DNA from 2 places in the Eubacterium limosum genome. Region 1 is predicted to be linked to the other one. Evidence: riboswitches for the same ligand, from Rfam matches in the RefSeq annotation. Region 1 holds a riboswitch; the other holds the start of a gene.
The links. Region 1 has a riboswitch for cobalamin ahead of B2M23_RS15890 (nucleotide-binding protein). Riboswitches for the same ligand answer to the same signal wherever they lie in the genome.
Positions count from the first base shown of each region.

Region 2: another riboswitch for cobalamin. It lies ahead of B2M23_RS14745 (ABC transporter substrate-binding protein); the one in region 1 lies ahead of B2M23_RS15890 (nucleotide-binding protein).

Region 1 covers NZ_CP019962.1:3,389,701-3,405,647, forward strand. The annotation lists gene B2M23_RS15870 (DUF2115 family protein) at 1-161, shown strand, start outside; gene B2M23_RS15875 (DUF2284 domain-containing protein) at 186-767, shown strand; gene B2M23_RS15880 (class B sortase) at 938-1,690, shown strand; gene B2M23_RS15885 (LysR family transcriptional regulator) at 1,756-2,694, opposite strand; cobalamin riboswitch at 2,818-2,983, shown strand; gene B2M23_RS15890 (nucleotide-binding protein) at 3,077-3,934, shown strand; gene B2M23_RS15895 (nitrogenase component 1) at 3,915-5,459, shown strand; gene B2M23_RS15900 (ABC transporter substrate-binding protein) at 5,481-6,569, shown strand; gene B2M23_RS15905 (FecCD family ABC transporter permease) at 6,589-7,626, shown strand; gene B2M23_RS15910 (ABC transporter ATP-binding protein) at 7,623-8,396, shown strand; gene B2M23_RS15915 (ArsR/SmtB family transcription factor) at 8,466-8,759, opposite strand; gene B2M23_RS15920 (hypothetical protein) at 8,954-9,325, shown strand; gene B2M23_RS15925 (4Fe-4S dicluster domain-containing protein) at 9,328-9,618, shown strand; gene gcvH (glycine cleavage system protein GcvH) at 9,615-10,463, shown strand; gene B2M23_RS15935 (putative zinc-binding protein) at 10,453-10,854, shown strand; gene B2M23_RS15940 (putative zinc-binding protein) at 10,858-11,256, shown strand; gene B2M23_RS15945 (SIR2 family NAD-dependent protein deacylase) at 11,514-12,392, shown strand; gene B2M23_RS15950 (transporter substrate-binding domain-containing protein) at 12,434-13,279, shown strand; gene B2M23_RS15955 (amino acid ABC transporter permease) at 13,297-14,037, shown strand; gene B2M23_RS15960 (amino acid ABC transporter ATP-binding protein) at 14,034-14,747, shown strand; gene B2M23_RS15965 (ATP-grasp domain-containing protein) at 14,751-15,635, shown strand; gene B2M23_RS15970 (4Fe-4S binding protein) at 15,610-15,947, shown strand, end outside.
Region 2 covers NZ_CP019962.1:3,140,693-3,156,639, forward strand. The annotation lists gene clpB (ATP-dependent chaperone ClpB) at 1-840, shown strand, start outside; gene B2M23_RS14725 (YdeI/OmpD-associated family protein) at 1,321-1,884, shown strand; gene B2M23_RS14730 (hypothetical protein) at 1,909-2,301, shown strand; gene B2M23_RS14735 (DUF6144 family protein) at 2,338-2,919, shown strand; gene B2M23_RS14740 (class I SAM-dependent methyltransferase) at 2,950-3,606, shown strand; cobalamin riboswitch at 3,658-3,833, shown strand; gene B2M23_RS14745 (ABC transporter substrate-binding protein) at 4,010-5,080, shown strand; gene B2M23_RS14750 (FecCD family ABC transporter permease) at 5,083-6,138, shown strand; gene B2M23_RS14755 (ABC transporter ATP-binding protein) at 6,138-6,911, shown strand; gene B2M23_RS14760 (glucose-6-phosphate isomerase) at 7,175-8,515, shown strand; gene B2M23_RS14765 (sodium-dependent transporter) at 8,911-10,263, shown strand; gene putP (sodium/proline symporter PutP) at 10,416-11,891, shown strand; gene B2M23_RS14775 (MarR family winged helix-turn-helix transcriptional regulator) at 12,039-12,662, shown strand; gene B2M23_RS14780 (VOC family protein) at 13,100-13,462, shown strand; gene B2M23_RS14785 (DeoR/GlpR family DNA-binding transcription regulator) at 13,610-14,431, shown strand; gene B2M23_RS14790 (four-carbon acid sugar kinase family protein) at 14,445-15,743, shown strand; gene pdxA (4-hydroxythreonine-4-phosphate dehydrogenase PdxA) at 15,748-15,947, shown strand, end outside.

The DNA of each region.
Region 1 (15,947 bases):
ACGGCCAGTTCCTGGAGCAGCAGTTTGATCAGTACTATTGCCCACAGAAGGCCAAGGAGCTGGGCAATCCAGACGCGCTCTGCCATTTCTGCAGTGCCCAATGCAAGGAGACGCTGGAGACCGGGGCCCGCGCTGCTGCGAAGAACTGCACCGGCGTTTAAACCCATTTTAGATTTGAGGTAGCAATGAATAATTTGAGAACAGCATATCATGCTGATGAAAAAATTGTGAATCATCCGGGCGTGTTCATGCATCCATCACCACAGGAAATCGGCGTAGAGGAATGCGCCTTTTCAACGACTGACCAGCTGCTTTTTTCAGACCAGACACGAACCCTGTGCCAACGCAACAGCTGCGGACAATTTAACGCGACCTGGGCGTGCCCTCCGGCTGTGGGAAGCTATGAAAGCTGTGTGATGAAATGCCTTTCCTATAAAAATGTGATGATTTTTTCTACCGTCGCGGATTTGAAGGGGCGATATAATGTGAGAGGCTGGCATGAAGCCCGCGTCAGGCATGAGACAGTCACCGACAGAGTCGCTCAGCAGTTTCGGACACATCGTCCGGACAGTCTCGTTTTATCGACAGAGGGATGTCTGGTCTGTGACAGGTGTACTTACCCTGATGAGCCCTGCCGGTATCCGGATAAGCTCTTTCCCTCGGTGGAGGGGTATGGGATCATCGTAATGGACATTGTGATTAAAACCGGTCTGCGCTATACCCACGGCTCCGAAACTCTGACGTATTTTAGCTTTATTCTTTTTTAAGACAGGCATAAAATCCTTTTTGTTATCATTTAAGTCTTTATCAATTTAGAAAGATTTGATATAATGAATAACCATAAAAGGAGGTGGAAAGCCTTTGGGTTTTAAAAATCTGAATGGACTAAAATATGGATGCGTAAGGACAGCAGGCTCGAAGGCTATAGAATATAAATATGACAAAAAAGAAAGTGAAGAAAAAAAGAAGCGCGGTGCGCATTGTTGGAGACATCGTCATCATTCTGATCATTCTCTCCCTTCTGGGGGCGGCAGGATGGATGCTCTATAAAGAGTTTTTCCCCAACAATACGCCGATCCTTAAAATGCAGGTTACAAACCGTGAAGATAACAGCATTGACTGGGCGGCACTGCGTGAGGTGAACCCCGAAACCGTTGGCTGGCTGAGCATTGAGGGGACAAATATTGATACCCCTGTGGTACAGACAACCGATAATGATAAATATCTGTACACCTCATTTAACGGAGAGTCGGATGAAAGAGGCGTGCCCTTTTTAGATATGAATTATAAATGGCAGCCTAAAAGCCAGAATTCTCTGATTTATGGGCACAGCACCATGCGCAGCGGTGTGCACGTTATGTTTGACGATCTGCTTTATTACTATAAAGATCCCAATTTTATCACAGAGCACAATAAAATTGTGTACAGAAGACCGCCGGAGCTGGGCGGTGACGGCGTGTGGGAAATTTTTGCCGTGCTGGTGGTTGAGCAGGATTATGATTACAGACAGCTGGAATTTGCCGACGACGAGAGCTTTCTGAGCTACTATCAAAACATAAAGAATCAGAGCATTGTCGCAAGCAATGTGAGTGTACAGCCGGGTGACGAGATCCTCACGCTGTCCACCTGTATCTTTAATGTCGGACTCAATGACGGCCGCTTAGCCGTTATTGCCCGCCGTGTTTCATAAAAAATCGCCTGGCAGAAGGTTACAAAAGCCGTATTCCTGTGGATACGGCTTTTTATTATGCTTTTTCAGTCCCATTTCTCAAAGGCTTTTATTTTTTCAGTCAGGACTTTTATGTATTTTTCGCCGATCGCGCTTAAGCTGTGCTCGTTTCTGAGAATATATCCGGCGTGGAGCCGCTGGTCATTATCCAAAAGACGGATAGCCCTTACTTCGCTCATGTTGGAATGCATACGGTCAGCGTCGCTGTTGGTCAGGTCCGGACCGATACTGAAACAGTTTGTGCCGCGGACCAGGGCAATTTTGGAGCAGCGGTCAATCACATGGATATTTTTATCCCAGATTTCATTGAACAGGATCTCCTCCGAGAAATGCATCATGCTGTCCTCCCCCTGGTCGTAAGTCACAAAAGGGTACTCCCTGAGCATATCCAGCGTCAGGGATGTATTGCCGCTCAAGGGGTGTTTTTTCCGCAGGAAAACATAGGTGGTGAGCTGTCCCAGCTCATAAAAGCTCAAATTGCTGGAATCAAGGAGCTTTTGCATGGTGTTGAGATAATGCTCGTTGATACACAGGATGCCAAGCTCACTGCGCCTGGACGCCACATCGTGTATGACCTCATGGGTCGGGCACTCGCGGATGGCAATGTCATAATGCCTGAGCTCAAGATCCTCGATAATCTGTATAAAAGACATGACCGAGAAGGGAAGCCGCTGAGTGGAGACGGAAAAACGCATGGGCACTGTTTTCCGATGCTTGTACCGCCTTTCAAGATACTCGCTTTGCTCAACAATATCCTTGGCGTGGTTTAAGAAGTCCTGTCCCTCAAAGGTGAGCTCAATGCCACGGTTGTTTCGTTTAAAAATTGAGATGCCGAGCTGCTGCTCTACCTCACGAACCGCGGTGGAGAGCGTTGACTGTGAGACAAAAAGCGACTTGGCGGCAGCGGAGATCGAGTGGTGCTTTGCGATCTCGACAATGTATTTCATATTCTGCATAGAGATCATATTGATACGATTCCTTTCCTCTGTTTTAATTATACTATCAAAAAATACGATAGCTGGCAATCAAAAATTGAGTTAATTGCAGTGGTTGTGAATTATCAGATATCGTGATATAATATAGCAAAATTACATAGGAGACTTGTTGCATGAAAACCGGTGAGAATCCGGTACGGTGCCGCCACTGTAAGGGGGAGCCGCTGTAAGTTTTATCAACACTGGAGAGCAATCTCTGGGAAGTTGTTACAGCTGGCAATGAACCCAAGTCAGGATACTTCAACATTTCTTGTTTATACCTAACCTAACGGATCATTGGGAGAGGGTGTTGCTTGTGTTGAGGAACTCTTCTGATGAATCGGTCAGAAGAGTTTTTTTAATGGGAGAAATTATGGAAAAAAGCAGTAAGAGAATTGCGTTTTATGGAAAGGGTGGCATTGGCAAGTCGACCATTGCGGCCAATGTATCCGCCGCCTTCGCCAAAATGGGAAAAAGGGTGCTGCACATAGGCTGTGATCCTAAGTCTGATTCAACGCGGTGTCTGATGAAAAAGCGGATTCCCACAGTCATTCAAAGGCTGAATGAGAAGGGGGAACAGCTGACAGCTCAGGATATCCTGTTTATGAGTGAGACGGGTGTGGCGTGTGTAGAGGCCGGAGGGCCGGAGGCAGGTATTGGCTGTGCGGGAATGGGGATCGCCACTACTCTGGAGACATTGGAAAAGCTTGGGATATTTGAAGCGGGCTGGGATTTAATCACCTATGATGTCCTGGGCGATGTGGTCTGCGGTGGGTTTTCAATGCCTATGAGAAAAAAGTGTGTGGATCAGGTATATATTGTCACCTCCTCTGAGCTGATGTCGCTTTACGCCGCCAATAATATCATGAAGAGCATTGTCCGGTACTCTGCCGGGACACAGCCGTTGTTTGGAGGACTGATCCACAACCGGGCACGTCCCGGTACGGATCACCAGGTTGTTGAGTGCTTTGGCGGCAAGACAGGCAGCCCGATTACGGCTTCTGTCTGCCAAAGTGACACGCTTCGTCTTGCGGACTATCGGAGGACAACTGTTTTTGAACAGCGAGAGGGAGAGGCGCTGCAAAAAAGCTTTATGACATTGGCCAAAGCCATAGCCAGCCAGACAGGGGGGATATGCCCGAAGCCGCTTGCCGACGCGGATATGGATAACCTGGGTGAGACTCTCTATCAGCTTGAGAAGGAGGACCGTCATGGGCGCAGCAGCTGTTGAGAAGGCGCAGCCAGGCATGGGAGATGAAACGCTGTCCAGACTTCTTTTCCAGACCGAGGGTGTGCGTGTTCTGGCAGTGGGGCCGCCGGCCTGTCTCCGAATTCTTTATTTCAGAGCGATGGAGAAGGAAGCGCTCAGCCGTCTGAGGCTCTGCCCTGTTTCCAGACTGGAGTACACACTTGGCAGTTATGCACCCAGGGTTCGTGGGATGATCGAGGAGCTTGTCATGACCAGTGGGACAAAAGGGGTGGTGCTCTATGTCTCCTGTCCAGATCTGCTCACACAGACGGATTTTGAAGCCCTGATATCAGAAGCGGATAACCCTCATCATGTGCCGGTCGCTGTTTTCAGGCGAGGCCCCATGGAAAAACGAAAGAGGAAGCCTGTGGAGCGGCTTGAAGAAATACTCCGGAGCTTTGAGACGGCTCGGGAAAACCACTGGGTTGGAAAGGATGCGCGCCTTTGTCCACTGCCGCCCCTGGCAGCAGATTACACCGGTGCGATGACGGCTTTTGAAAAGGACCGTGCGCTCTGTACCTGCCTGGTAACAGGCTCAGGCTGTGCCTCCTGCCCCAAATCCATTGACAATTTCAGCGGGAAGACCTTCTGGTATTCAAAGATGAATGACCTTCAGGTGACATTGGGTGCGGCTGAGAGCATTGAGAAGGGCATCGGGGCTGTCATGCGGGAAGAAAAGAGGCAATCGGCATTCATTGCCGGCACACCGCTGACTGCCATGACAGGTCTTGACGACAGTTCTTTCCCAGCGCTGAAGAAAAAAATATTCATACAGACCGATGGGTTTCAAGATGCCCTAGACGGCACCCGGCAAGCACTGTCCTCCGTTTCAAGACAGGAGATGCGGCGCTGTGAATACACCGAAAAGCGCATTAATCTTGTGGGATATACGCCCTTTCTTTTTGGAAACCAGCGGCAATTTGAGACGATCGCGCACGATCTGGAGCGATTGGGCTATGCTGTTTACTGGCTGGGCGGCGGAACGCTCTCGGACTTTAAAGACGCGCCAAAAGCAAAGGCCAACTGGGTCATCTCAGAAGCAGGCCTTGAGCTGGCAAAATGGATGGAAAAGCAGTATGGCACGCCATGGTTTTATCAGATGCCTGTCAGCGTGAGCGGCGTTCGGACAGCTTACCAGTACCTGGAAAGCATCACCGGAGACACCGCGTTTCAGGGCATTACCGAGGATCCGGCGCCTTTAGAGCAGCCGGTAAGAAACGCAGTGATGATCGGCAGCCATGAGCTGAACCGCCAGGTAAGCGTAGTTCTGAGAAATGAATTTAATGTTGAATGCACCATAGCTGAGACTTATTCTTTTGGGTGGCCTTTGGATAAAGAAGTGGACTATGTCATCGGAGATCCGCTGTATTTTCAGTATCTTCCTGAAGGTGCAGCGGTCAGGGTTCCTTTACCCTTTCCCGCACTTAGCGGAAACCGTTATGTAAGACGGGACTATTGTATCATTGGCCGAAGAGGACACCAGTATTTAAAACAGTTTTTTATGTAATCTAAAATAAAGGAGTTTAAAATGAAAAAAACATGGTTAAAAGCAGCAGGCCTGTGTCTGGCTGTCAGTTTGATTTTTGGAGGCTGCGCCAGCAGCGGAAATACCGCAGAAAATGCAGCCAAAGCGGAGGCGCGTGTCATAACCGATGAGGGCGGTAATCAGGTAGAGCTGCCGGAAAAGATCACCAAGGTGGCCATTACCCCGATTCCGTGGGCATCGGCAGTGTGGACGATTGACGGGGGAAGCGGCCGGATTGTGTCCATTAACCCCAGCGCGATGGCCCAGTATAAAAAGAGCTTTATGACTAAGCTGGCGCCGGAATTTGCGGATATTTCCACAGGGGAAATCTCCCAGGATTTTTCCATTAACATCGAAGAGCTTATGAAGCTTTCGCCAGAGGTGGCATTTATCTGGAATGACCAGGAGGCTGAGGCCGAAAAGCTGAAAGCTGTTGGCATTACCCCTGTGATGCTGAACTACGCCGAAAACCTTGAGAACCTGAAAAAGGACTTAGCCCTGGTGGGTAAGGTTCTGGACAAGGAGGATTTTACCCAGGAGCTCATCGATTACCACAATGATACCGAGACATATTTTACCAATAAAAAAGATATGACTGCCGCGGCAGATCAAAAGAGCGTTCTCTATCTGCAGAATAATAAGCTGAGCGTCGCCGGGTCCAAAAATATTAACAACTACCTCCTTGAGCTGACAGGCGGACGCAATGTTGCCGCTGGCTTAGAGAAAAAGTGGGCAGAGGTCAATATGGAGCAGATCATGGAATGGAACCCTGAGATTATATATCTCTCAAATTTTGACGACACCATGCCTGAGGATTTATATGAAAACAAAATTGAGGGCCAGGACTGGAGCAATATCGACGCAGTCAAAAACCATCGTGTTTACAAAACCCCGGTAGGGACTCTGCGCTGGGATGCCCCCTGTGTGGAAACACCGCTGATGCTTAAGTGGATGGGCAGCATCCAGCAGCCTGAAATCTTTTCGGACTATGATATTCGGAGCGACATTAAAGATTTCTACAAAAAGTTTTTTAATCACGATTTAACCGACGAAGAAATCGACACCATTTATAATGTAAAAGTAAACCAGTAAAGCTTGAAGAGGAGAGAATATGAATACAGCGGGACTTAAAAAGAAAATCAACCAGAAATACTATGCTGTTTTCGCTGGACTGATCCTCGTTTTGGTTTTGGCCGGGATTCTGGCTTTGTGCTTGGGGCGTTACTGGGTACCCTTTCCCGATGTGGTTAAAGTGCTTTTGTCCAGAGTTTTTCCGGTTCCGGGAAGCTGGGACGCCAATACAGAGAGCGTGGTCATGACCCTTCGTCTGCCGCGTGTGGCAGCAGCGGTACTGGTTGGCGGCTCGCTGGCTTTATCCGGCGCAGTTTATCAGGGCGTTTTCCAAAACCCTCTTGTGGCGCCGGATTTGCTGGGGGTATCCTCAGGAGCCTGTATTGGCGCTGCCCTTGCCATTCTTTTCAGTGTCGGTACCTTTGGTGTGCAGGCTGGTGCTTTTATCGGGGGTATTATCGCAGTCATGATCACAACCGCTATTCCCAGAATCATCAAAAACAATTCAAATATGATGCTGGTGCTGGCGGGTATCATTGTTACAGGGCTTATGAACTCCATTATGGGGATTATCAAATATATTGCCGATCCCGAGACACAGCTGGCAGAGATTACCTACTGGCAGATGGGCAGCATTGCAAAGGTGCTGCCAAACAGCCTTCTGATGATCTGCCCCGCAGTGCTCATCTCCACCGTGGTATTGATGGCCATGCGGTGGCGGATTAATGTGTTGTCCCTTGGAGAGACAGAGGCCAAAAGCCTTGGGATCACCATCAAAACAACACGGATGATCGTAATTGTCTGTGCGACACTGCTGACAGCCTGCTCTGTCTGTATCTGCGGGACCATCGGCTGGGTCGGGCTGGTCGTACCACATCTCGGCAGGCTTTTGGTAGGGCCTGATAATATGAAACTGCTGCCAGTCTCTTTTGTGGTCGGCGGGATTTTTCTGCTGGTGGTGGATACCATTGCCCGAACACTCACAAGCGCCGAGCTGCCCCTGAGCATTTTAACCGGACTGATCGGTGCGCCCTTCTATTTTTATCTGCTTAAGAAGCAAAGGATGAACCTCTCATGAAGCTGGAAGTCAATAATCTTAGTTTTAAATATTTAAACAGCCGCGTTATTTTTGATCAGGTGAATTTCGAACTTGAAAAAGGTCAGATATTATCTGTTTTAGGGCCAAACGGCGCAGGAAAATCGACATTGCTGAACTGTATTGGAAATCTGATGACACCGCAGAAAGGGATAATTCGGCTGAACGGGGAAGCCGTCGATAAAATGCCGCCCAAAAAGGTGGCACAGAGAATTGGCTATGTGCCGCAAATTCATATTCCCACCTACGAGTACACCGTCAGAGAGTTTGTAGTTATGGGACGCACACCCTATCTGGGAAAAATGCGCTCCCCGGGCGACGCCGACTACGAGCAGGTGGAGCGGGCGCTGGATATGGTAGGTATAAAGCATCTCATTGAAAAGCCCTATACGCAGATCAGCGGCGGTGAGAGACAGCTTGTAACCATTGCCAGAGCCATTGTGCAGGAGCCGGATTTTATCCTTCTGGATGAGCCGACAGCCCATCTGGACTTTGGCAACCAGATTAAGACCATGCGCCTTGTCAAAAAGCTGGCTGAAAAGGGATTTGGCATTATCATGACAACGCACAATCCCGATCAGGTATTCTATACCGGTGGCTTTGTTGCCCTGTTAGACCGGCAGGGAAAACTGCACTGCGGAGTGCCCGGGGATATCCTCACAGAGCCAGCTCTCACACAGCTCTATCAGGAAAGAGTCTGTGTGTTTTATTCGGATGAGCTGAAACGCCAGGTGTGTATATCGGGGATTTAATGGATGAAAAAACTGTAAATTAAAAAACGCGGCGGATACCCAGTGACAGGTACCCGCCGCGTTTTTTATTTATTTAAACTGGCTCAGATATTCCTGGCCCATGGCTTCTGCCGCGGCAATCAGAGCAGCGGTGCTTTTTAAGGCGACATGGTAGTGTGTCTGGACGCCAACCTTTTCGCTCTCAATGATGCCAGCTTCCTTTAGTATTTTCAGGTGCTGGGAAAGATTGGGCTGGCTGAACTCAAGGTTCTCTTTCAGCTCACAGACACAGTGGGGCTTGTCCAGTAAAAATTTAACGATTTTTAGTCGGATGGGGTGGCCCATTGCTTTTAATATTTTGACGGATAACGCTTCAATATCCATATTAAGCCTCTTTTCTATAATAATATAATTGATCTATTATATAATGATTATAGAGGATGTACAGCTAAAAAACAAGAGGCCCTGTGATTAATAAAAAGAAATTGACGTATTCCCGGTATAAAATGCCTTGACTTTCCCCTGAAAACATAATATCATAAATATATAATTAAATAATTATATAAAGAGGTGCTAATATGAATGAAGAATTACCGGGATTTATAATGTGTGTGTGTACGGGAAAATGTCCGGGATTTCAGGCGATGGATATATGGGATTTTATCAATCAGGTGCGTGTGGAGCTGCCAGTGGAATATGCCGTCATTCATCCGCAGCTGTGTGAGGAGGATGGAGACCGTTTTTGGGCAGATTTTTTAAAAACACATCGAAAACTTATGATTGGCGCCTGTGCGCCGAATATGCAGCGAAAAATGTTTAAGGATGCCTTTAAGGAGGCTGGGCTGGATATTGAAAAGGACGCGGTCATGCTGGATATCCGGGATATGACAAACGAGCAGGCCTTTGAAAAGGTTGAAAAAGCCCTTGAAGCTATGGGACTGGAGGTTTAAGTATGAGTGACACAACATTTATGGGCGTGGAAAGAAACCGGATTGACTGGTCCCCCCGCATTGATTACAGCAAATGCAACGACTGTATGGACTGTGTGGATTTCTGTCCGCACCGGGTATTTGAAGTGCAGGAGGGCAGCGTGCATCAGCTGGTGGTAAAAAATCCGGTAAACTGTGTGGTTTTTTGCCGTGCCTGCGGAAAGACCTGCGGTCCGGAGGCCATCACATTTCCAGATAAAGCAGCGACAACCCAGGCCATCAAAGCCATGCGGAGGGAGGATAAAAAATCATGAAAAAGGATTTTTGTGTGCTTCCCTGTAACGGGCTGGACAAATTCGCGGGATCGCTGACCCGCGAAGTCGCCCTTAAGCTTTTGGGGAATGGCGATCATGAGCTGATCTGCCCGGTGCTGTACCATGCCGCAGAGAAACGATACAGGAAAGCACTGGCTGAAAAGCCGCTGCTGGTCATCGACGGCTGTAATACGAAGTGTGCCAGCAAACTGGCTGCCGAAAAAAATTTAAAGGTATCGGAACGGATTAATGTAAGTGAGCGCGCCAGGGAAAAGGGCCTCTCGTTAACCGATTATCTGGAAATGGATGAATCCATCGAGGACTTTGTAAATGCCCTCGCCGAAGGTTTTGAGTCAAAGCCCGATGAGGGTGAAGCCTCTGTCTTTGAGATGGCAGGTCCCATCCATTACAGATCTTTTTCCAAAGGGAAGTTTGTTTTCAAAGTTCCTGAAAGCGATTATTACTTCAATGAGAATGACTGTTGGGCTCTTGTAAGAAACGGCATCGCCCGTGTAGGTGTAACAGATTTTGTCCAGCAGAACCTGTCCGATATTTTGTTTGTAGATTTTCCAGAGGTTGGGCGAAAGCTTGCGCAGTTTGACGATGCGGGCTCAGTAGAATCTGGGAAATCAATCTTTGAGCTGGTTTCACCGGTCAGCGGTGTGGTTACAGCCATCAATAAGGCCCTGGAGGAAGCCCCTGAGCTTATTAACGAAAGTCCCTATGAAGCGGGATGGATCGCGGAGATAAGGCTGGAGAAATGGGAGGAGGATACCGAAATGCTTATCCGTGATGAGGTGTATTATGAAATCATGAAAAGGAAGGTGGAGGAAATTGAAATCTAAGGTAAAGATTATTCCATGCAGCGGTATTGGAAAAGTGCTTGGGCTGATTGCCCGTGAAGCAGCCTTAAAGGTGACCGGTGAGCTGCTTCCTGAGACAACCGAAAGTATGTGCCTGGCCCACATTGTCACCGGCGATGACGAAGTTATTGCGAAAATAGAAGGACAGCCCTGTATTACCATTGATGGCTGTGCCAAATGCTGCGCACAGAAAAGTGTGGAGGCCGCAGGAGGAAACATCCGTAATAAGCACCGTGTGATTGATTTTATGAAACCGCACCGAGGTGAGGAACACGGCACCGGCACCCGTCTGTCAGAGGATGGCTGGCGATTTGCCGATGAGCTGGCAGGAGTTATGGCAGAAGAAGCGAAAGCAGTGATGGAAGGAGAATAGGCAATGAGCGAACAGAATATTGGGATTATCGCGTGCAGCGGTGAGGAATGTCTGGGCGGAACCCTTTCACGGCTGGCAGTCCGCAAAATGATGGAGGAGCTGAGGACTGGAGAGGTCAGCACCCTGTGCCTGCCGCTGTTTATTGCAGGCGGTGAGCAGGAACGGGCATTTGCTCAAAACCATCCAACCATATCAGTGGATGGCTGCAGGCGGTGCTGCGCCAGACGCGCCATTGAAAAATACAGCGGTGCAGTAGCAGGAATGGTCGATGTGGAGACGCTTCTGGGAAAAAGGATCGCGCTAAATGACAGCCTGGTTTCGACAAAAGATTTAACCGATGAGCAGCTTGAGCTTGTGAATGAGGTAGCAAAAGAAATTGTCCGGATTTTTGACACACTGTGAGAATGTACGGACGCTGGTAAAAAGGCCTTTCATGATTGGATGAGGATCATGAAAGGCTTTTTTTAATGGCACTTTTCAAAAAAGCCTTAAGGAAAGCTTAAAGAAAAAAGCCTGTAAAATCCCAATGGTTACCATTTGGAAACTACCCCACAATATTGTGCCTTCTTCACAGTCAGCAGACTCTGTTTTATGATATAGGTATGAAAAGAAATCATGAAACATGAAGCGAGGTGAGCATATTGCTTTTTAAAAATACGATGACAGGAGAAGAGGATAGAGCGCGAAAGACTTGCTGGCTGAGAAACGCCATTGAGACAGCGGATGCGGTACTGATTGGCGCAGGGGCTGGTTTGTCGGCTTCTGCGGGTATGACCTATTCGGGTGAGCGTTTTGAAAGGCTTTTTCCGGATTTTATCAGGGCTTACCATTTCCCGGATATGTATTCGGCAGGTTTTTATCCCTATGACACGCCAGAGGAGCACTGGGGCTACTGGAGCCGGTATATCTATCATAACCGCTACGAAGAGCATGACCGCAAGCCCTATGAAACACTCCTTGAGCTTGTCGGACATAAGGACTATTTTGTGCTTACGACCAATGTGGATCATCAGTTCCAGCTGTCAGGCTTTGATAAGAAAAGGCTGTTTTATACGCAGGGAGACTATGGCCTGTGGCAGTGCTCAAAACCCTGCTGCAGTAAAACCTGGGACAATGAGGCCGCAGTCAGGAGAATGGTCGCAGAGCAGAAGGACCGGCGGGTTCCATCAGCGCTTCTGCCGCATTGTCCGGTATGCGGCGCATCGATGGCAATGAATCTCCGCTGTGACAATACCTTTGTCCAGGATGAGGGCTGGTATGCGGCGCACAGCCGATATGAGGGTTTCATCCGCCAGCATAAAAACGCGAGGCTTTTACTTCTGGAGCTTGGGGTAGGCAGCAATACGCCGGTGATCATTAAGTATCCATTTTGGCAGATGACCGCAGAAAATCCGAGGGCGGCTTACGCCTGTATCAATCTGGGGGAGGCAGCCTGTCCGCAGGGTATGGCGAAGCAGTCTGTCTGTATCGACGGTGATATCGGGAAAGTGCTCTCAGAAGTTAAAAACAGTCGTTGCACTGAGGCCGAGGTGGTATAGTCTCTGGCGTGTATAGAGATTAAAAAAGTAAGGAGTAGACAATGAAAAAGATAACAGGCGTGTTTGTGAGTATTTTGATGGCGGTTTTGGTTTTTGCAGGCTGTTCTGGTCAGGGAAGCGGAGCGCAAGGCGATGAAGCCCCGCTTAAGGTTGCCATGGATCTGAAATTTCCGCCTTTTACAGAAATGGATGAAAATGGGAATCCCAAAGGGATTGAGGTGGATATCGCCAAAGCTTTTGGCGATTACCTCGGGCGTAAGGTCGAGATTATCAATACGGATTTTTCCATGCTTATTCCAGCGCTGGAAACCGGAGAGGCTGACATCGTCATCTGTGATATGACGATCAATGAGGAGCGGAAAGAAGTGGTTGATTTTTCAGAGCCTTATCTGTATGGCCGGACTCTGGCGCTGGTGGGCAAAGATTTTGCTGTACGGAACAATGTTACAGATGAAATGAAGCCAGAGGACTTCTTTGCCATTAAGGACGCCAGATATGTCGGGCTGGCAGGCACGATCTCCGTGTCGGTTCCCCAGAGCTATGGTGTCCCGGTTGAGGAGATCACAGATGTGGCCAGCGGTTTAATGGAAGTAAACAACGGAACCGCGGATGTGCTGGTGGGGGCAAACACGATCATTGGCGATCATGATGCTTATCCGGATACCACAGAGATTTACTGGGGCATTAAAGAATACAGCCAGTCCGCAATGGCGGTTAAAAAGGGCAATACCGAGCTGCTGGACCAGGCCAACGCTTTTGTAAAAAGCATGTACGAGGACGGCGGATTCTACAGGACAGCCGGTGATAAATACGACGAGGCGATCCACAATTATTTGAAGGATGACAGCCTGGGCCTTGATTTTATCATTTATCCGCCGCAGCAATAGGGAAGGATGTGCGGAATATGGTAAGAAAGTACAGCAGGCCACTTCAATACCTGGCGGCAGGCGTTCTGTTTTTTCTTTTGATCCTCTATGTTCTGAGCCATACCACCGATCACCCGCGGTACCACCTGATTCTTGACCAGTGGCCCCTGCTTCTGAGCGGCGTAGGCTATACGCTGATGGTAAGCGCCATCACCCTGGTTCTGAGCGCTGTGTTTGGATTTATTATTTACCTGATGATGAAAAGCCGCATTCCTTTTATCAAAGGGATCGCGGTTGTTTTCAGAGAGATCATCATGGGAACGCCGCTCTTAGTCATGGTTTTTCTGGCAGTCTATGTGCTGGGGGAGGCCGTGCATGTAAACAACAAGTTTGTACTTGGCATTGCGGCCTTAACACTGTACACAGCCCCCTATGTGGCGAACTCCTACCAGAGCGCAGCGGAGGTGATTGATGAGGACCAGTATGTGGTCATGCAGCTTTACCATTTCACGGGCTTTCAGAAGTATTTTTATGTGATTCTGCCTCAGATGGTAAAGCCTCTGCTGCCGGCGTTCATCAATCACCTCTCAGGGATCATCAAGGGCTCCGCGCTGCTAAAGGTTGTATCCTTTCCGGAAATCGCCTATGTGATCACAGTGATCGCAGCCAAAAACTGGGCCTCGGTAGAGGGATATCTGGTGATGTGGATCGCCTATCTGGCTGTGACGATCCCGCTGTCGCTTTTGGCTCAGGTTATTGGAAGGAGGCTTTCAAAGTGAGAATAGAGCTGCAGCAGGTTACAAAAAAGTATGACATCCGTGTATTAAAAAATTTAAATCTTTTAATTAAAGATAAAAAGGCCGTTGGCATTATGGGCGCTTCGGGCTGTGGCAAATCAACCCTGCTGCGCCAGCTGGCAGGGATCGAGTTTCCAGAGGAGGGAACCATCAAGGTGAATGACACAGTGGTTAACCGGGAAACGGTTCAGGCATACCAGCGGGAGATCGGTGTTGTGTTTCAAAAGCACAACCTTTTTCCCCATCTGACCCTCAGGAAAAACATTCTTCTGATCCTTGAAAAGATTAAGCGTGTGAGCCCGGATGCGGCTGAACTTAAGGCCAGCGGTCTCCTTGACCAGTTTCATCTCACGGAGCAGGCCGATAAGCTGCCCCGACATGTGTCCGGTGGACAGGCCCAGAGGGCGTCCATCGCCAGAGCGCTGTGCACAGAGCCAGATCTTCTGTTTCTGGATGAACCGACAGCAGCCCTTGACCCGATTCTGACAGGCGAGGTTCTGGAGGCCATCACCGAGCTTAAGCATCTGGGAAAAGACTGTATTTTTGTCACGCATGAGATTGGTTTTCTCAAAAAGTTTGCCGATTATTTTGTGTTCATGGATCAGGGAGAAATCGTTGAGCATGGGCCGGCGGGGCTGCTCGAGTCGCCTGAGACAAAGAAGCTGGCTGCATTTCTGAGAAGGGAGGAATAGGAAATGGTTGGGATTTTATACGAGTCAGAGGAATGGTCAAGCTATAAGCTCCTTGAGGAAATCCAGTCCTTTGGAATTGAGGCCTGTCTCATCAGCCTTGAGGAGGATCACGCCTTTGAGCTGGTTAACAGCTGTGATCTGCTTGTCAGCCGGATATTTGCCAGCGCGCAGTTCAGAGCGCATCACAAATCGCTGGAGCGCATGCCGGAGGTTATAAAACAGGCAGAGTGTAAAGGCATTCCGATACTCAATCCGCCCAGGGCGCATTTCTATGAAACCAGCAAAGCCCTCAGTACGGCCATTCTCAAACAGAAGGGGATTGCGGTTCCAGATGTCTACGGCGTGTTTCTGCCCAATGAGATTGACCCGGGAAGCCTTCGCTACCCCTGCATTATCAAACCAGACTGCGGGGGAAGGACCACCTGTACGGTTATCATCAGTGAGGCAGAGGCGCTGGCAGGGGCCGTGGCGGAGATACCAGCGGTCAGCATGATCGCGGAGGAATACATCCGTCCTGTCTATGGCTATATCACACGGGTCGAGGTGATCGGCGGAGAATGCCGTCTCATTTTAAAGCGCAGTGTGACAGCGGATGGATTGTCGGCCTATCACCTGGGTTCTGCCTACACCCACTATACAGACTGCCCCGAAAAGCTCAGACAGACAGCCGTAAGGGCAATGGAGCTTTTGAACATTGAATTCGGAAGCCTTGATATTATTGAGACAGAAAGGGACTTTTATATTATTGATGTGAACGCTGTCTCCAATGCGTCAGAGGACAATACCGAGATGTTTGGCTTTGACCTGATGGGGGAGACCGCAGCTTATATTGCAGAGCGCTTTAGAGAAATGGAGAAAAGAAATGATGACGATAAAAGAAATATATGAAAATTTTGATCAGATTGGCTGTGTGACTTTTTCAACCCTGGCGGAGAACGGTTATGTGGAATCGCGGATCGCCCATTTTTTCGCCTTTGATGAAGACGGGCTGTACTTTCGAACCATGGACGTTAAGCCGTTTTACAGAGAGCTGAAGCAGACGGGTAAGGTCAGTGTGTGCGGAATGTACCCCAGCAGTCAGGTGAGCCATGATGAAAATAATCTGCCCTCCTTTGTGCCGGGCTATACCATGCGGATCACCGGGGACATGCGGGAGCTCACAATGGACGAGGTGGAGGAAAAAGCCAGGGGAAGCCGGGA
Region 2 (15,947 bases), 250 kb from region 1:
GTAGACGCCATTATCCGCTCCCGCGCGGGCATCAAAAACCCCAACAGCCCCATTGGCTCCTTCCTGTTCTTAGGGCCTACCGGGGTTGGTAAAACTGAGCTGGCCAAAGCCGTAGCCGCCAACCTGTTCGATTCTGAGGACAATATGATCCGTATCGACATGAGCGAGTACATGGAAAAATTCTCCGTGAGCCGCCTGATCGGCGCGCCTCCGGGATATGTTGGCTATGAAGAAGGCGGCCAGCTGACAGAAGCTGTGCGGCGTAAACCCTATTCGGTTATTCTCCTGGACGAAATCGAAAAAGCCCATAAGGACGTGTTCAACGTGCTGCTCCAGATTCTGGACGACGGCCGTGTGACCGACTCCCAGGGGCGGACCATCGACTTTAAAAACACCATCATCATCATGACCAGCAACATCGGCTCCGAATACCTGCTGGAAGGCATCGACGCCGAAGGCAACATTCTGGTCGAAACCGAGGAAGCGGTCATGAATTCCCTGAAGAATTACTTCCGGCCGGAATTCCTCAACCGTATTGATGAGATCGTGCTGTACAAGCCGCTCACCAAGCGCTCCATCGGCAGAATTGTCGACCTGATGATGGCCGAGCTCCAGAAACGCCTGGATGATAAGCGCATTGTGGTAAAACTCAGCGAAGACGCCAAGGAAGCCGTCATCGACCAGGGCTATGACCCGAGCTACGGCGCACGTCCGCTGAAGCGTTTCTTACAGAAGAATATTGAAACCATGATCGGCAAGGAAATTATCCGGGGCAACCTGGATGAGGACCAGGTGGTCACCGTCGACTTTAAGGACGGCCACTTTGTCATCGAAAAATAAAAGAGCAAAGTCTGAGACCGGCGCAAACCTGCGCTGGTCTTTTGCTGTAAAGAAGTGGCGCAGCCCCGAGACTGCGCCTTTTATCCAGATAAGAAAAAGTGTCCAGGCGCTTTGGATAACGGCCAAGAATCAAGCGGCTTTATTGAGACAGCCGGACATTAGCGAGATATCGTATAAATTTTAGTGAAAAGGATAAAAGTGAAGGAGCAGTGCCCGCAGGACAACTTTTTCTTTCTTAGGTAAAAGGCTTCGTCTCTTAGGGGAGATTTTTTGGTAAGCAGTGACCGGCGCAAACCTGCGCTGGTCTTTTTTTATGTAAAAAAGAGGAAGGCAAAAGCTTTAAACAGCCGGAAAAGACATGACCAGAGCCGGAAACCATGCTATAATCAAACCATAAACCGCCGCAGGCAATGGGTAAGGCCGACTGGTTTTATCTGCAGAGACGCTGTGGAAAAGAATTTGATTTTTGGAGGAATGACGATGAGTGAGCCCTTATATTTTAAGACCCGGGACGCGTTCAGGGACTGGCTGGCCCACAACTGCCAGTCCAGCGAGGGCGTCTGGCTGGTGTTTGGAAAGACAAAAGCCCTGGTGACCGTAAAAGCCGGCGAGGCGCTGGAGGAAGCCCTGTGCTTTGGATGGATCGACGGCCAGATGAAAAAAGTTGACGACCAGTCCTACATCAAGTATTTTTCCGCGCGCAGAAAGAACAGCAAGTGGTCCGCAAAAAACAAGGCTTTGGCAGAAAGCCTTGAAAAACGCGGGCTGATGACAGACATCGGCAGAGAAAAGATCGAGGCGGCAAAGAAAAACGGCCAGTGGGACAGCGCCGCGGGGCCCTCAGCCGTCACCGAGGAGCAGATTGAGGCAGTGGCCCAGCTGCTGCGGGAAAACGAACAGGCCCATGAAAACTTCCTGAATATGCCGCCATCTGTGAAAAAGACCTACACAAGAGCCTATCTTGACGCCAAAACGGAAGCCGGCCAGGCCAAGCGCCTGGCGTGGATGACCGGGCGGCTGGAGAAAAATTTAAAGCCAATGTGATCAGGGAAACCAGGAGAATCGTTTATGAAATCAAGAGCGCTTTTTCACGCTGTCTGCGGCGCTGCCATCCTCTGCCTGATAGCAGCCGTATTTTTGGGCCTGCGGGGTAACACCAGTAAAACAAAGGTGGTGGCCGATAAGCCTTCACCCTACACACAGGAGCAGATAGAAGCCGCGGCGGATGCCGTTAAGCGGGACTTTCAACGGCGGTTTGGCTGGGAGCTTCTCGAACTGACATATGAGGACTGCGGTGTTTTGGAAAATGGAAAAAGCGCCGTATTTTTTAAATCAGTGATCCGTACCGGCTTTCTGACAGATGGCAGCGTCCCGCCGCGCAGTATGGTGTATTGGGGCTTTTGGGCCGCTCCAAAACCTAAAGGCAGTGGCTGGTATGTGGTGAGCTGTGGGTATGGGTAAAAGCCGGTCCTCAGAGATTGATAAGCGAGGTGAAGCATGAAAAATTTTAGTATGCCGGAAACGGTCAGTCCGTTTTTGGAGCAGGAGGAGCTGGAACGGTTAAGCCAGAGCCTTGAGAAAAACGTCTCCCGGGAAGAGGCAGAGGCATTCCTCCGCCGGGTCCCGCTGCGGTCAGGGGCAGCGCCTGAAGAGAGAGCCAGGTGGGTTGAGCGCCTGGCAGAGGAGCTGGAGACAAACTTTGACCAGGAGACCATTGTCAAAATAAGAATGGGCTGCCACTGCAACGAAAACGGCCGTCTGGAGGAAACCGCCGAGACTTTCAAGGCGTTATACCAGTCCAAAGGGCAGGATCTGGAACGCTTTGTCAGCCACCTCAACGAGAGTGGGGCAGGCTGGCGCATCGAGGGCGGCGCACTCTATACCAGGATGTTTACCTGCGAGTGCCCCATGCTGGAAAAGGCCGGGACCTCCCCATCGCTGACCTGCTGCTATTGTACTGCCGGGTACAGCAAAGCCTTCTTTGAAGCCATATTTGAGCGCCCGGTGGAGGTCGAGCTGCTCCAGACCATCAAGCAGGGGTATGACTCCTGCCTGTTGAAGGTTACAGGAATCCTTTAAATTAAAACGGATAAAAGGAGGAGAAAATCAATGCAGTCTAAAGCATGGGACTGGGAAAAGAACCAGTCGGATTACTGGCTCATCCCCTGCGTGGAGAGCCCCTATCTCGCGGAACGCTGGCAGGCGAAGGGCTTCCTGCGGTTTCTGGATCTGGGCTGCGGCCTTGGGCGGCACGCGGTATATATGGCTAAAAAAGGCTTTGAGGTAACCGCCGCAGACCTGTCCGAATACGGTATCGAGCACACAAAAAAATGGGCCGGGGAGGAGCAGGTGCCGCTCACTGCCTGCGTGGCGGACATGCTGTCCCTGCCCTTTGAGGACAACACCTTTGACTGCGCTATGGCCTACAATGTTATCTACCATACCGATATTCCAGGCTTTCAGGCCGCCCTGGCGGAAATCCGCCGGGTGTTAAAGCCCGGGGGCGAGCTGTTCCTCACGCTCATCTCTAAGAGTACCTATGGTTACAAACAGGCAGACAGCAGCCGGCGTGTTGACGCCAACACCCTGCTCTCGGAAAAAAGCGATACGGAGACGGGCGTGCCGCACCTCTATGTGGACCTGGCAGATATAAAACGCTTTTTTAAAGCCTGGCACCTTGAGGACAGCTTGAGAGAATCCTGCGTCTATAACCCTGAGGAGCCGCAGTATTACAGCAGCCACTGGAGCCTTACCGTCAGAAAATAAATCCGTCCGATTGGATATTGACAAGTATAATAGAAGCAGGTATAATGATAAAAACAGAATAACCTTTGAGGTGCTTAGCAATAAGAGAATAGGGAAACCGGTGTGAGTCCGGTGCGAACCCATCACTGTAAACAGGGACAAAGCCTGAAAAGCCACTGGAGCAATCCGGGAAGGCGGGCCGCGGACGAGCTGTAAGCCAGGAGACCTGCCTTAAAGAAGAAATACGTGCAGGGGGAGAATGCAGCGGCGTGTTTGAATAAATGAAATCTCGGAAAATGGGACCGATGAGCAGAGTGCTTATCGGTTTTTTTATTTGCCGAAAAGTTAGATACGTCTGCGTTTTCTGGGAGATGTTGACATCCAAAAGGATTTAACATAAATTTTTAATTTAATGGAGGAAAAAATGAAGAAGAAAGTGATTGCACTGATGTGCGCGTTGCTTCTGCTGGTTCCGGTCTTTGCCGGGTGCAGCCAGAGCGGGGATTCGAGTGAGGCGAAAAGCATTACCGTGGTGGATGATACCGGGCGCGAGGTAACCATTCCCCAGCCCCTTGAAAAGGTTGTGGTCGCCAACCGCTACAATTCTGAGCTGATCCGCGGGATCGGCGCCATCGACAAGGTGGTGGCGGTGGATAAGAACACAGCCCAGGACCGCGTGTACTGGAGCCAGTTTGACCCGGATAATGTTATCGGCAAGGGACAGAGCGAGCTGAATTATGAAAAGATTGCCGAGCTGGGCGCCCAGGTACTCATCACCCCGGACAACGGCACATGGGAAGAGGACATTAAAAAGCTGGAGCCTTTCGGCATTCAGGTTGTCGTGGTATCCGGCTATAACAATGCCGAGCTGCCAAAGGAAATCGAGATTCTGGGCAAGCTGTTCGGCAAGGAAAAGGAAGCCGAGAAGCTGACGAAATTCTACCAGGATAACATGGATATGGTGGCCGAAAAAATCAAGGACGTCAAGGGAACGAAAAAAGTGTACTGGGAATACGGTGACCCGAATACCACCTGCATACCGGGAACCAGCAATGACGGCTGGAACAGCATGCTTTTAAACGCCGGGGCTGTCAATATTTTTGGCGATCCCACCATTACCGGCAAGACCATTGACCCGGAAAAGATTCTGTTAGAGGACCCGGACCTTATCATCAAGACTTCATCCGGCCCGGCCCTCAAAAATACCGGCGTCTACACGCCGCCCACAGCGGAGGACTACAGCACCATCTCCACCGAAATGCTGAGCCGCGCAGGCTGGTCCGATCTAAAGGCGGTCCAGAATGACGATTTCTATGTGACAACAGGCTTCTGCGCCGGCGGACTGGGCAAAATGATCGGGACGGTTTATACCGCGAAATGGTTATACCCTGAGCAGATGAAGGATGTTGACCCCGACGCGATCTTTGACGAATGGATGGAAATCCAGGGGGTTGATCCGATAGAAGGGCATGTTTTCCAGGTTAAGCATCAATAGTGATGGAAAAGCAGCAGACATTAAAAGCCTATCATAAAAAAAGAGCGGCGTTGATGCTGGCAGCAGTGATCCTTTTGATCATTGCTGCTTTTTCCAGCTGCTTTGTCGGCGTTGCCAATGTGACTGTGGGGCGGGTGTTCGCGACCCTGCTGCCCGGCGGCCACTTTATGGGCGCGGCGGCGCTGAACCAGACCGAGCTCACTGTGCTCATGCAGCTGCGCCTGCCGCGCATTACCATGGCGCTGGTTTCCGGCATCGGCCTGGGCATCAGCGGCCTGGTCATGCAGGCCATCACCGGCAATAAGATGGCCAGCCCCTTTACCACCGGGCTTTCAAACGCCGCGGCCTTCGGGGCTTCGCTGGCCATTATTTTTGGCTTTATGCCCTTTGGCAGCAATCAGGTGGGCACTGTCATGATGGCCTTTGTGCTGGCCTTTATCTGTGCCGCCATGGTGTACGGCATCGCCTCGGCCAAGGGCATGGGAAAAACGACGATCATCCTGATCGGCATTGCCCTCAACTATTTCTTTTCAGCCCTGAATGCCAGCATGCAGTATGTGGCCAACGAGCAGCAGCTCTCCGCCATTGTCCACTGGACCTTCGGCAGCCTTTCGGAGATCACCTGGGAGCAGATCCTCGTGGTCAGTGTTATTCTGCTCCTGACTTTTCCGTTTATCGTCCGTTTTGCCTGGCATTACAACCTTTTATCCACCGGGGATGAAAGCGCGGTGGCCCTGGGCGTCAATGTCATGCGGCTGCGGCTGCTTTCGGGCATTGCGGTCACGCTCATTTCATCGGCCATTGTCAGCTTTACAGGCGTTATCGGTTTTGTGGGGCTGGTGGCGCCGCATATCGCCAGGCTTCTGATCGGCGGCGACTACCGGGCGCTCATACCGCTCACCGCCCTCTCGGGCGCGATCCTGCTCATCGCCGCGGATACAGTGGGCCGTGTGGTCGTCTCACCGGTGATCATCCCGGTGGGCATTGTGGTCTCCTTTATCGGGGTGCCGGTGTTTATCTATTTAATTGTAAAAGAACAGAAAGAGCGGTTGGTCTGATGAAAATTACAATCAGAAATTTAAGCTTTGGCTATCGAAAAACCTGTATTTTAAAAGGCGTTAACATCGAGGTGGCGCCGGGAAGGCTGTGCGTGCTGCTGGGGGCAAACGGGGCCGGTAAAAGCACGCTGATCAAGTGTGTCAACGGGATCCTGAAGCCCGAAAAAGGGGAGATATACCTGGATAGCACCGACCTTCTGAGGCTGCCGCAAAAGGAAAAATCCAAGCTCATCGGCTATGTGCCCCAGAGCACCGAGGTGGAGGACAGCGGCCTGAATGTTTTTGAGATGGTGCTGTCCGGGCGTGTGCCCCATATGAAGGGTAAGATGAAGGACGCCGATTATGAGATTGTACGGTCCGTTCTTGAGAAAATGTCGCTCAGCGATTACAGCACCAAGCTTTTAAACCAGCTGAGCGGCGGCGAGCGGCAGCGGGTTTTTATCGCCCGCGCCCTGGCCCAGGAGCCTGTGGTCATGCTTCTGGACGAACCCACCAGCAACCTGGATTTGCGGTACCAGCTGGAAACCATGGAGATTGTCCGGGGCCTCTGCCAGGATAAGGGAATGACGATTATGGCGGTTATCCATGACGTCAACACCGCGGTCACCTTCGCTGACCAGGTGGTGCTCATGAAGGACGGGAACATCCACGCCACCGGACATCCCGACGAAATTCTGAACACAGAAAGTCTGGAGCATATTTTTGATGTCCGCGTCGAATTCGCGGCCTATCAGGACAAGCAGTATGTGATTCCCAAGCGGTGCGCGGGTTAAAAATTAAGCGAATACACATTTACCCGGCAGGCGGTCAATAAAAAACAGTCTGGCGGGTATATTTTTTAAAGAAAGGCTTTTAAATCCGGTGAAATTTATGCTATAATAGGCATGTAAAACGATTACTATCTTGTGCTAAAATAAATAATTGTAAATTCGGTGATTTTGCTTGATCTTTTCGCCGCTTATATTACAATTATAAGGTAACCGTACAAATAGTGAAAACCGATGTTTAAATTAATTATTTATCAGGAGGATAAAATATGAGTATTCGATTTGATTATTCCTATGCGGGACTGTCTCAGGAAGAATTTGACAACAAGGCGGCACAGATCAGCCTGGCGGACAAAATGTTAAAGGAAAAAACAGGCGCTGGCAGTGATTTTTTAGGCTGGTATGATTACCCGGTGGCTTATGATAAGGAAGAGTATGCCCGTATCAAAAAAGCGGCTGAAAAAATCAAGGGTTCCTGCGATGCGTTTATCGTCATTGGCATCGGCGGCTCCTACCTGGGCTCTAAGGCTGTTATTACCGCGCTTACGAGTACTTTTTTCAATGAAGAAACAGACCGAAAAGCTCCTAAAATTTATTTCGCCGGTGAAAACATCAGCGGCAAATATATGAAAGACCTCATCGACCTGGTCAAGGATCAGGATATCTGTGTCAATGTTATCTCTAAATCCGGCACCACGACCGAGCCGGCCATCGCTTTCCGTTTCTTTAAGGAAATGCTGGAAAAGAAATACGGGAAGGACGGCGCCAAGGACCGTATCTTTGCCACCACAGACAAGGAGAGGGGCGCCCTTAAGTTCCTGGCCGACCAGGAGGGCTATGAAACCTTTGTGATTCCGGACGATGTGGGCGGCCGTTACTCGGTTTACAGCGCTGTCGGCCTGCTGCCCATCGCTGTCGCGGGGATTGATATCGACGCTTTCATGGACGGTGCCAAATCCGGCTATGAAGAATACGGCGTGGATTCTCTTGCCGATAACGCCTGCTACCAGTACACCCTTTACAGAAGCTGCCTGTACAACCGCGGCAAGGCCATTGAGATCCTGGTGGATTACGAGCCCTCCCTGCGCTACTTCTCCGAGTGGTGGAAACAGCTTTACGGCGAGAGCGACGGCAAGGATGGCAAGGGCCTGTTCCCGGCGTCTGTCCATTTCTCGACTGACCTGCACTCTGTGGGGCAGATTATCCAGGACGGCCATAAAAATATTTTTGAAACCATTCTGGCAGTGGACGAGCTGGACGGCGATATGATGGTGGGGCATGAGGAAGCAGACCTGGACGGCCTGAACTACCTCGAAAACCGCACCATGCAGGACGTCAATGAAAAGGCCTTTTTGGGCACACTGCTGGCGCATGTCGACGGCGATGTGCCAAACGGCATCATCTACCTGTCCAAGCTGGACGCTTTCCACATCGGCAAGCTGGTCTACTTCTTTGAAAAGGCCTGCGGCCTGGGCGGCTACCTCCTGGGCGTTAATCCCTTTAACCAGCCGGGTGTCGAAGCTTACAAGAAAAATATGTTTGCCCTGCTTCACAAGCCAGGCTACGAGGAGCTGACCGAAGCGCTGGAAAAACGCCTTCCCAACAAATAAAAACACGAACAGAGATCGGCGCAAAATTGTGCCGATCTCAGGCTGTCACAAAAGGCACGGCCCGGGGCTGTGCCTTTTATCCAGATAAGTAAAAAGGTCCAGACGCTGTGGTAAACGGCCAGGAATCGTGCCGCATTATCGTAACAGCCGGACACTGGCGAGATCAGTTATCCACGTTAGAGAAGAAGCAATTCGTGTAAGGGCAGTGCCCGCAGGACGCTTTTTTCTTCCTTGGGTAAAAGGCTTCGCCCCTCAGATTTTTTTAACATGCAGAGATCGGCGCAAAATTGCGCCGATCTTTTTTTGTGCGTCTGTGCCCGCCCGATGTTAAAACACCATTGGCAGAACAGGAGGATTATGGTAAGATAAAGAAATTGGAAGTTAAAGGAGGAATTATGGAAAAAAACGAAAATCAGATGTCCGAGAGCAGGCATACCCATCAGAACGGCGGCTTTACCAACAGCCTTGGGTTTGTGCTGGCCTGTGTTGGCTCCGCCGTTGGGCTCGGCAATATCTGGATGTTTCCCTACCGGGTAGGGCAGTACGGGGGCGGCGCATTTTTAGTGCCTTATATTTTATTTATTGTTATTTTCGGCCTGGTGGGCCTCTCAGCAGAGTTCGCCATCGGCCGGCGCGCAAAAACCGGAACCCTGGGAGCCTATGAGTATTGTTTTAATAAAATCGGAAAAGGGAAGCTGGGTTACATTCTGGGCTGGATTCCGCTGCTGGGATCTCTTGGGATTGCCATCGGCTATGCCATTATCGTGGGGTGGATCATCCGCGCCCTGGCCGGTTCGGTCACCGGCGCCATCCTCAACACAGACGCGGCGGTTTACTTCAGCCAGGCGACAGGCAATTTCGGCAGTGTGCCGTGGCACGTGCTGGTCATTGTCATCGCAGCGGGCATTCTCATGTTCGGGGCCACTAAGGGGATCGAGAAGATCAACAAGGTTTTAATGCCGTCCTTCTTTATTCTCTTTGCCATCCTGGCCATCCGCGTGGCCTTTCTTCCGGGTGCGGTCGAGGGATATAAATTTCTGTTTATGCCGGAATGGAGTGATCTGCTGAAGGTAGATACCTGGGTTATGGCCATGGGCCAGACGTTTTTCTCGCTGTCCATTACAGGCTCAGGCATGATCGTCTACGGTACCTATCTGAACAAATCCGAGGATATCCCCAAGGCCTCCATGCGGACGGCCATGTTCGACACCCTGGCGGCCATGCTGGCAGCGCTGGCTATTATGCCCGCTGTTTTTGCCTTTGGCATTGAGCCCAACGCGGGCCCGCCGCTTATCTTTATCACGCTGCCCAACATCTTTAAGCAGATGCCTTTCGGCCAGCTCTTCGCGGCGGTGTTTTTCCTGTCGGTGGCCTTTGCGGGCATTACCAGCCTCATCAATATGTTTGAGGCAGTGAGCGAATCGCTCCAGACCCGCTTCAAGCTGCCGCGCAAGGCCGCGGTTGCCATCTGTGCGGGTGTGGCGCTGCTCGTCGGGATTTTCCTTGAGGCAGAGCCGAATGTTGGCTCCTGGATGGATTTCATTACCATTATTGTCGTGCCCTTCGGCGCAGTGCTGGGCGCGGTGTCCATCTACTATGTCCTGGGCTACAGGGACATCAAGCAGGAGCTGGAGCTGGGAAGAGAAAAGCCCCTGGGCGCTTATTTCGGCCCACTCGCCAAGTATGTTTATGTGCCGCTGGCAGTGGTTGTATTTATACTCGGCCTGGTCTATGGCGGTATAGGCTGATCCCTTTAAAAGCCGGAGAAAGACAAGTTTCTCCGGTTTTTATTTTTGAGGACTTATGCATAAAAATGAAAGAATATGCAAAATTGCTTTACTTTAACCAAGTTTTCTAATAAAATAAGTACATTAATATTTTTTTAAGGAAGCGAGGAGTTATGAGTACGATATTAAATCCTGAATTTATTATTTTTGTGATCTATCTCATCATGCTGGTTGGCATAGGACTCTATTTCTACAAAAAGACCTCGAGCATTGAGGGGTTCCTTTTGGGAGACCGCGGTCTGGGCAGCTGGGTTACCGCCTTTTCTGCACAGGCCAGCGACATGAGCGGCTGGCTGCTGATGGGATTGCCCGGCGCCATTTACCTGGGCGGCATGCCCGAGGTATGGATCGGCATTGGCCTGTGTGTGGGGACAATTTTGAACTGGAAGTTCGTGGCCGCGCGCCTGCGGACCTACACAGAAAAAACCGATTCCCTGACCCTGTCCACCTTTTTTGAAAGACGGTTTAAAGACCCGACCGGAGCGATTCGTGTGATTTCTGCACTGATCATTTTAATCTTCTTTACCATTTATTCATCCTCCGGTATGGTGGCCTCCGGCAAGCTGTTCCAGATGATGTTCGGCATTGACTACACCACCGCGGTATTGATCGGCGCGCTGGTTATTGTGGCCTACACCTTCCTCGGCGGGTTCCTGGCTGTGTGCTGGACCGACCTGATCCAGGGGATTCTGATGATCATTGCCATTGTGGTGGTGCCGATTCTGGCCATGAGCCACCTTGGCAGCATGCAGCCCACCCTGGACGCCATGGCGGCCCAGGGCCTGAGCATGAACCTGCTGGGCGGGGGAATCTCGGTCATGGCCATTATTTCCGCTGCGTCCTGGGGTCTGGGTTATTTTGGCCAGCCTCATATCCTGGTCCGCTTTATGGGGATCAAGAGCATCAAGGAGCTGCCAAAATCCATGACCATTGCCATTGTCTGGGTCATCATCGCCCTGACCGGCGCGATTTTTGTAGCTTTATTGTCCATTCCGCTGTTCCCTGGCCTGACAGATGGCGCCCAGGAAACCGTGTTTATGCTCATGATCCGCAAATTTTTCCCACCGTGGATCGGGGGGATTTTCCTGGCGGCGATCATGGCGGCCATTATGTCCACCATTGATTCACAGCTGCTGGTTTCCTCCTCGGCCCTCACCGAGGACCTGGCCCGCATTTTCTTTAAAAAGGAGCTGACAGAAAAGCAGAGTGTGAATCTGGGACGGCTGTCGGTAATCATCATCGCAGTCATCGCCCTGTTCATGGCGCTGGTGCCAAACTCCACGGTTATGGGGCTGGTCTCCTACGCGTGGGGCGGCTTTGGCGCGGCCTTTGGCCCGCTGGTGCTCTTTGGCCTGTATTCTAAGAAAACAAGCTGGAAAGCGGCCCTGTCGGGTATGATTGTCGGGACGCTGACGGTCATTATCTGGAAGCAGACCGGACTTGGCAATACCTTGTATGAGATCGTGCCAGGATTTTTCCTGAATGTGATCACCATCCTGATCGTCAATGCCTTCTCCAAACCGGATGAGACAGCAGAAACAGAATTCGACGAAGTGCTGGAAGAAATGAAAGCCATCAGGGCTGAATAAGAAACACATAGGACGGCTGGAAAGCAGCCGTCTTTTTTATGCCTTTAATTTATTTAAGGTACCTGTATAAAATTCTTGACATCTGCGACAGGTACCTGTATAATATAAAGCATAAGGTACCTGTTATAAATTAAAGGAGGTAACAAAATGGACGAAAAAGAGATGGAATTATATGAGAAGCTGTCAAGGCTTCAGTGGCTGATACAGCGCAGCCGCCTGAAAAATCATGTTAAAAACGGCCCGGTGGGTGACCCGACACGGGGTCAGGGCAGAGTGCTGGCCATGCTCAGGATACAGCCTGAAATCAGCAGTAAGGATTTGGCCTATCTGCTGGGCATACGGCAGCAGTCCCTGAACGAGCTGCTGAACAAGCTGGAAAAGAAAGGCTATGTGACACGCGTACCCTCAGAGACAGACCGCAGGGTCATGCTTGTCCGCCTGACCGAGCAGGGAAAGCAGGCCCAGGACCAGAACAGCGAGACCGATGACGCCGGAATTTTTGACTGTCTGTCGCCCGGGGAACAAGACCAGTTTAACGCATACCTGGACCGGATGATCGCAGCCTTTGAGGAAAGGTGCGGAGACAGCATGGATGATGGCACCAGAGAATGGATGCGCGGCGCCTGTGAGCGTATGGGTAAAGACCAGTTTGAACGGCTCATGAACATGCGGATGGGCGGCCGCTCCTTTGGAAATCACTTTGGGCAGGGCGGCCCGGGCTTTGGACCCTTTGGCGGCTTTGGCAGACCTGGTGATCCAGAGGACGAATGATCCGGCAGCTCCACGAGGCAGCTGTTTTTAAAGCCGAAAAGGAGGGATGTGTATGTTTTCAGCAATAGCCCTGTGTTTTTACGGCGTTTACCTGATCTGTGAAGCTTATAAGGCGGACAGAAGCCGGGTTCAGCAATAATAATCATGATGGAAAAGACGATATGCTATAAGGGCAAGCTCCCAATAAAGCGGTATTGTCACAGCATACGGCATGGTCAGTTTTTGGCCATGCCGTTTTGCTGTTCGCGCTTTGATTTCGGCGCGCTTTCTGACAACAGCGGGGGAAGAGGCGGTAACAGAATAGACGGAGGCGGCGGCTTATGGTAGAATGTGGGCAGGGCAGCAGTCTGCGCTGCGCTGGCCTGCTCTGCCGATGCGTTGGACAGCAGATTGTATGCTTTTGTGATTGAATAAAAAAATGATTGGATGGTGAAAAGATGATAACAGGATACTACTGCACAAATATTTTTTCTGAGCAAGCGAAAGAGCTGATCGCGTTTTATACGCAAATGCTGGAGATCCCCTTTATTAAGACCGATGATGACAATTCAAATGGGGTTTATCTTGGTTTTATCGAAAACGCGCCCACTCTTTGTATATGGGACTGCAAAAAATGCGGCGTAGAGCCGACCGGGAATCAATCCTTTGTATTTCAAACAGAAACCCTTGATTTAACAATGGAAAGCCTGAAGAAAAAAGGGGTCTCCCTGTCGGAAGCTGTCCGATATGATTGGGGAACTTATGAGGTCCGCTTAAAGGATATTGACGGAAACGAGATCGTGATCGCTGAGTTTGTATGAGAGGTGGACGGTCAGTACAAAGCTGATCGTCCGCTTTTTATGTTGCGTTCAGGTATGTTTGAAAATGCTTAAAAATGATTAAATATGTTCTTTTTTTGAATTGACAACACCCTGAAAATGCGTTATGATAAACAAAAGAAAACGTAGATGATCATAATTGAACAGAATGACCGGTTCAAGTGTGACCGGATAATGAGAGAAGCCATGTTTCCAATAGAGAGAAGAGAAAAAATAATCGAAAACCTTGAGAAAAACGGCAGCATCACAGTTGAGGCGCTGGCCCAGAAGCTCGAGGTCACACCCACAACCATCCGAAGGGATCTGAAATACCTGGAGGATAACGACCGCATTACCCGTACCTTTGGCGGGGCGGTGGTAAAGGAAGGGCTGGTGGAGGAAATCGCGGTTTCCCAAAAAGCCAGCGCTTACCAGGCCGAGAAAAAGCGCATCGCCAGGGAAGCCGAAAAACTGGTGGAGGACGGACAGACCATTGTGCTGGACGCCGGCACCACCAATATGGAGCTGGCTCTGCTGCTGGCCCGCGGCACGAAGCAGATCAGCGTGGTGACCGATGATATCCTCATTGCTGCCAGGCTGCTGGATGCGCCCCTTGTGGACGTTCACTGTACCGGCGGCCATGTCCAGAAGGATGTGGGGGTATGCCTCGGCGGACACGCCGAAGCCTTTTTTGAAGGCATCAACGCAGACATCGCCTTTCTGGGGGCCAGCGCTGTGGATGTGGAAAAGGGCGTGAGCTCACCATCCATGGAAAAGGCGGCGCTGAAGCAGCAGATTCTGGAATGCGCCAGAGAAAAGGTGCTGCTGTCCGACAGCTCAAAGTTTGGCCGGGTCAGCTTTGCCAAAATCTGCGGGATTGACCGTTTCGACCGGATCATCACCGATGCGGGGCTGGACGCCGAGAGCGAAGCGCGGCTTATGGAAACAGAAATCGAATGGATTAAAGCATAGGAGGAAAGAGCAGATGGCAAGGGCAGTAATCATCGCCGACGATTTGACCGGGGCCAATGTTACCGGGGCCCTGCTCAGAAAAAACGGCTACCGTTTTGCGACTTTTCGGCACGGCGTGCCCGTCGGGCCTGAGGTTTTAGCAGGCTATGACGCCGTAGCTGTCAGCACAGACAGCCGGGGCATCGGGGCAGGTTCGGCCTACGACAGGGTGAAAAAGACAGCCCAGGCCTTTGTGCTTCCCGAGGGCTGTTTTTATCAAAAACGGATCGACAGCACCCTGCGGGGCAACATCGGCGCCGAGACGGACGGCCTGCTGGACGCCCTTGGCGGTGAAGCCGTCGCTCTTGTCTGCGCGGCTTACCCGGATGTGGATAAGCTGGTGGCCGGAGGCTATCTCTTAATTGAGGGAAACCTGCTGGAGCGTACCGGGGTCAGCAGGGACCCTAAATGCCCGGTGACCCTGTCGTCGGTCCAGGCTATACTGGAAAAACAAACCCGCTACCCGGTCGGCACTGTTGGTATGGACGTCGTGTCCAGGGGAGCGGAAGCCATCCGGGGTGCGGTAGAAGCGCTTATCCGGCAGGGCACGCGGATCATCAGTTTTGACGCGGTGGCGGGGGAGGACATCACCGCCATTGCCCAGGCGGGCACAGCCCTTGACCGTCCCTTTATCACGGTGGATCCGGGGCCGCTGACGCTGGCCTGCCTGAACGCGGGAAAGGAACAGCGCACCCGCAGGCGCGTGCTCATGGCCATTGGCAGCGTGGTGCCCATTGTCAGGCAGCAGGCAGCAGCCTTTGAAGCCTTTTTCAAAACCGAGCTGGTGCAGGCCGATGTGCTGGCCCTGCTGGATGAAAACCGCAGAGACGCCGAAAAACAGCGGATATTCAGAGCTTTGGACGCCTGCGCGCTGCACAGCGATTTTGTGGGCATTATGACCGCTAAAGAGGAAGAGGATGTGCTGGACCTCAGGGAGACCGCGGCGCGCTTTGGCTGTGATGTCGAGACCCTGTCCGAACGCATCGGGGCAGCCATCGCAGAGCTGGCCGCCGCGTATCTCGAGGCCCACAGCCGCGAGATACAGGCCCTTTATACCAGCGGCGGGGACATTACCCTGGGCGTGTGCGAAGCCCTGGAAAGCGCAGGCATCTGCGTGCTGGATGAGATCGAGCCCTTTACCATGTACGGAGAACTGATCGGCGGCCCTTACAGCGGCCTGCCCATTGTGACAAAAGGCGGACTGGCCGGAAAAGTGGAGACACTGCGCAGCGCCATGTCCTATTTACAGATAAAATTAGCCGAAAAGGAGTAAGAAAATGAAACCAATCATTGCAATACCTATGGGAGACGCGGCAGGCATCGGACCGGAGATTACCGTTCGGGCCCTGGCCGATAAGATGATACAGGAGATTGCCCGTTGCGTGGTCGTGGGCGATAAAGACGTGCTGGAGGACGCCATCCGCTTCAGCGGTGTGGACTTAAGGATCAAATGTATCGAGGAGCCGGCAAACGGCGA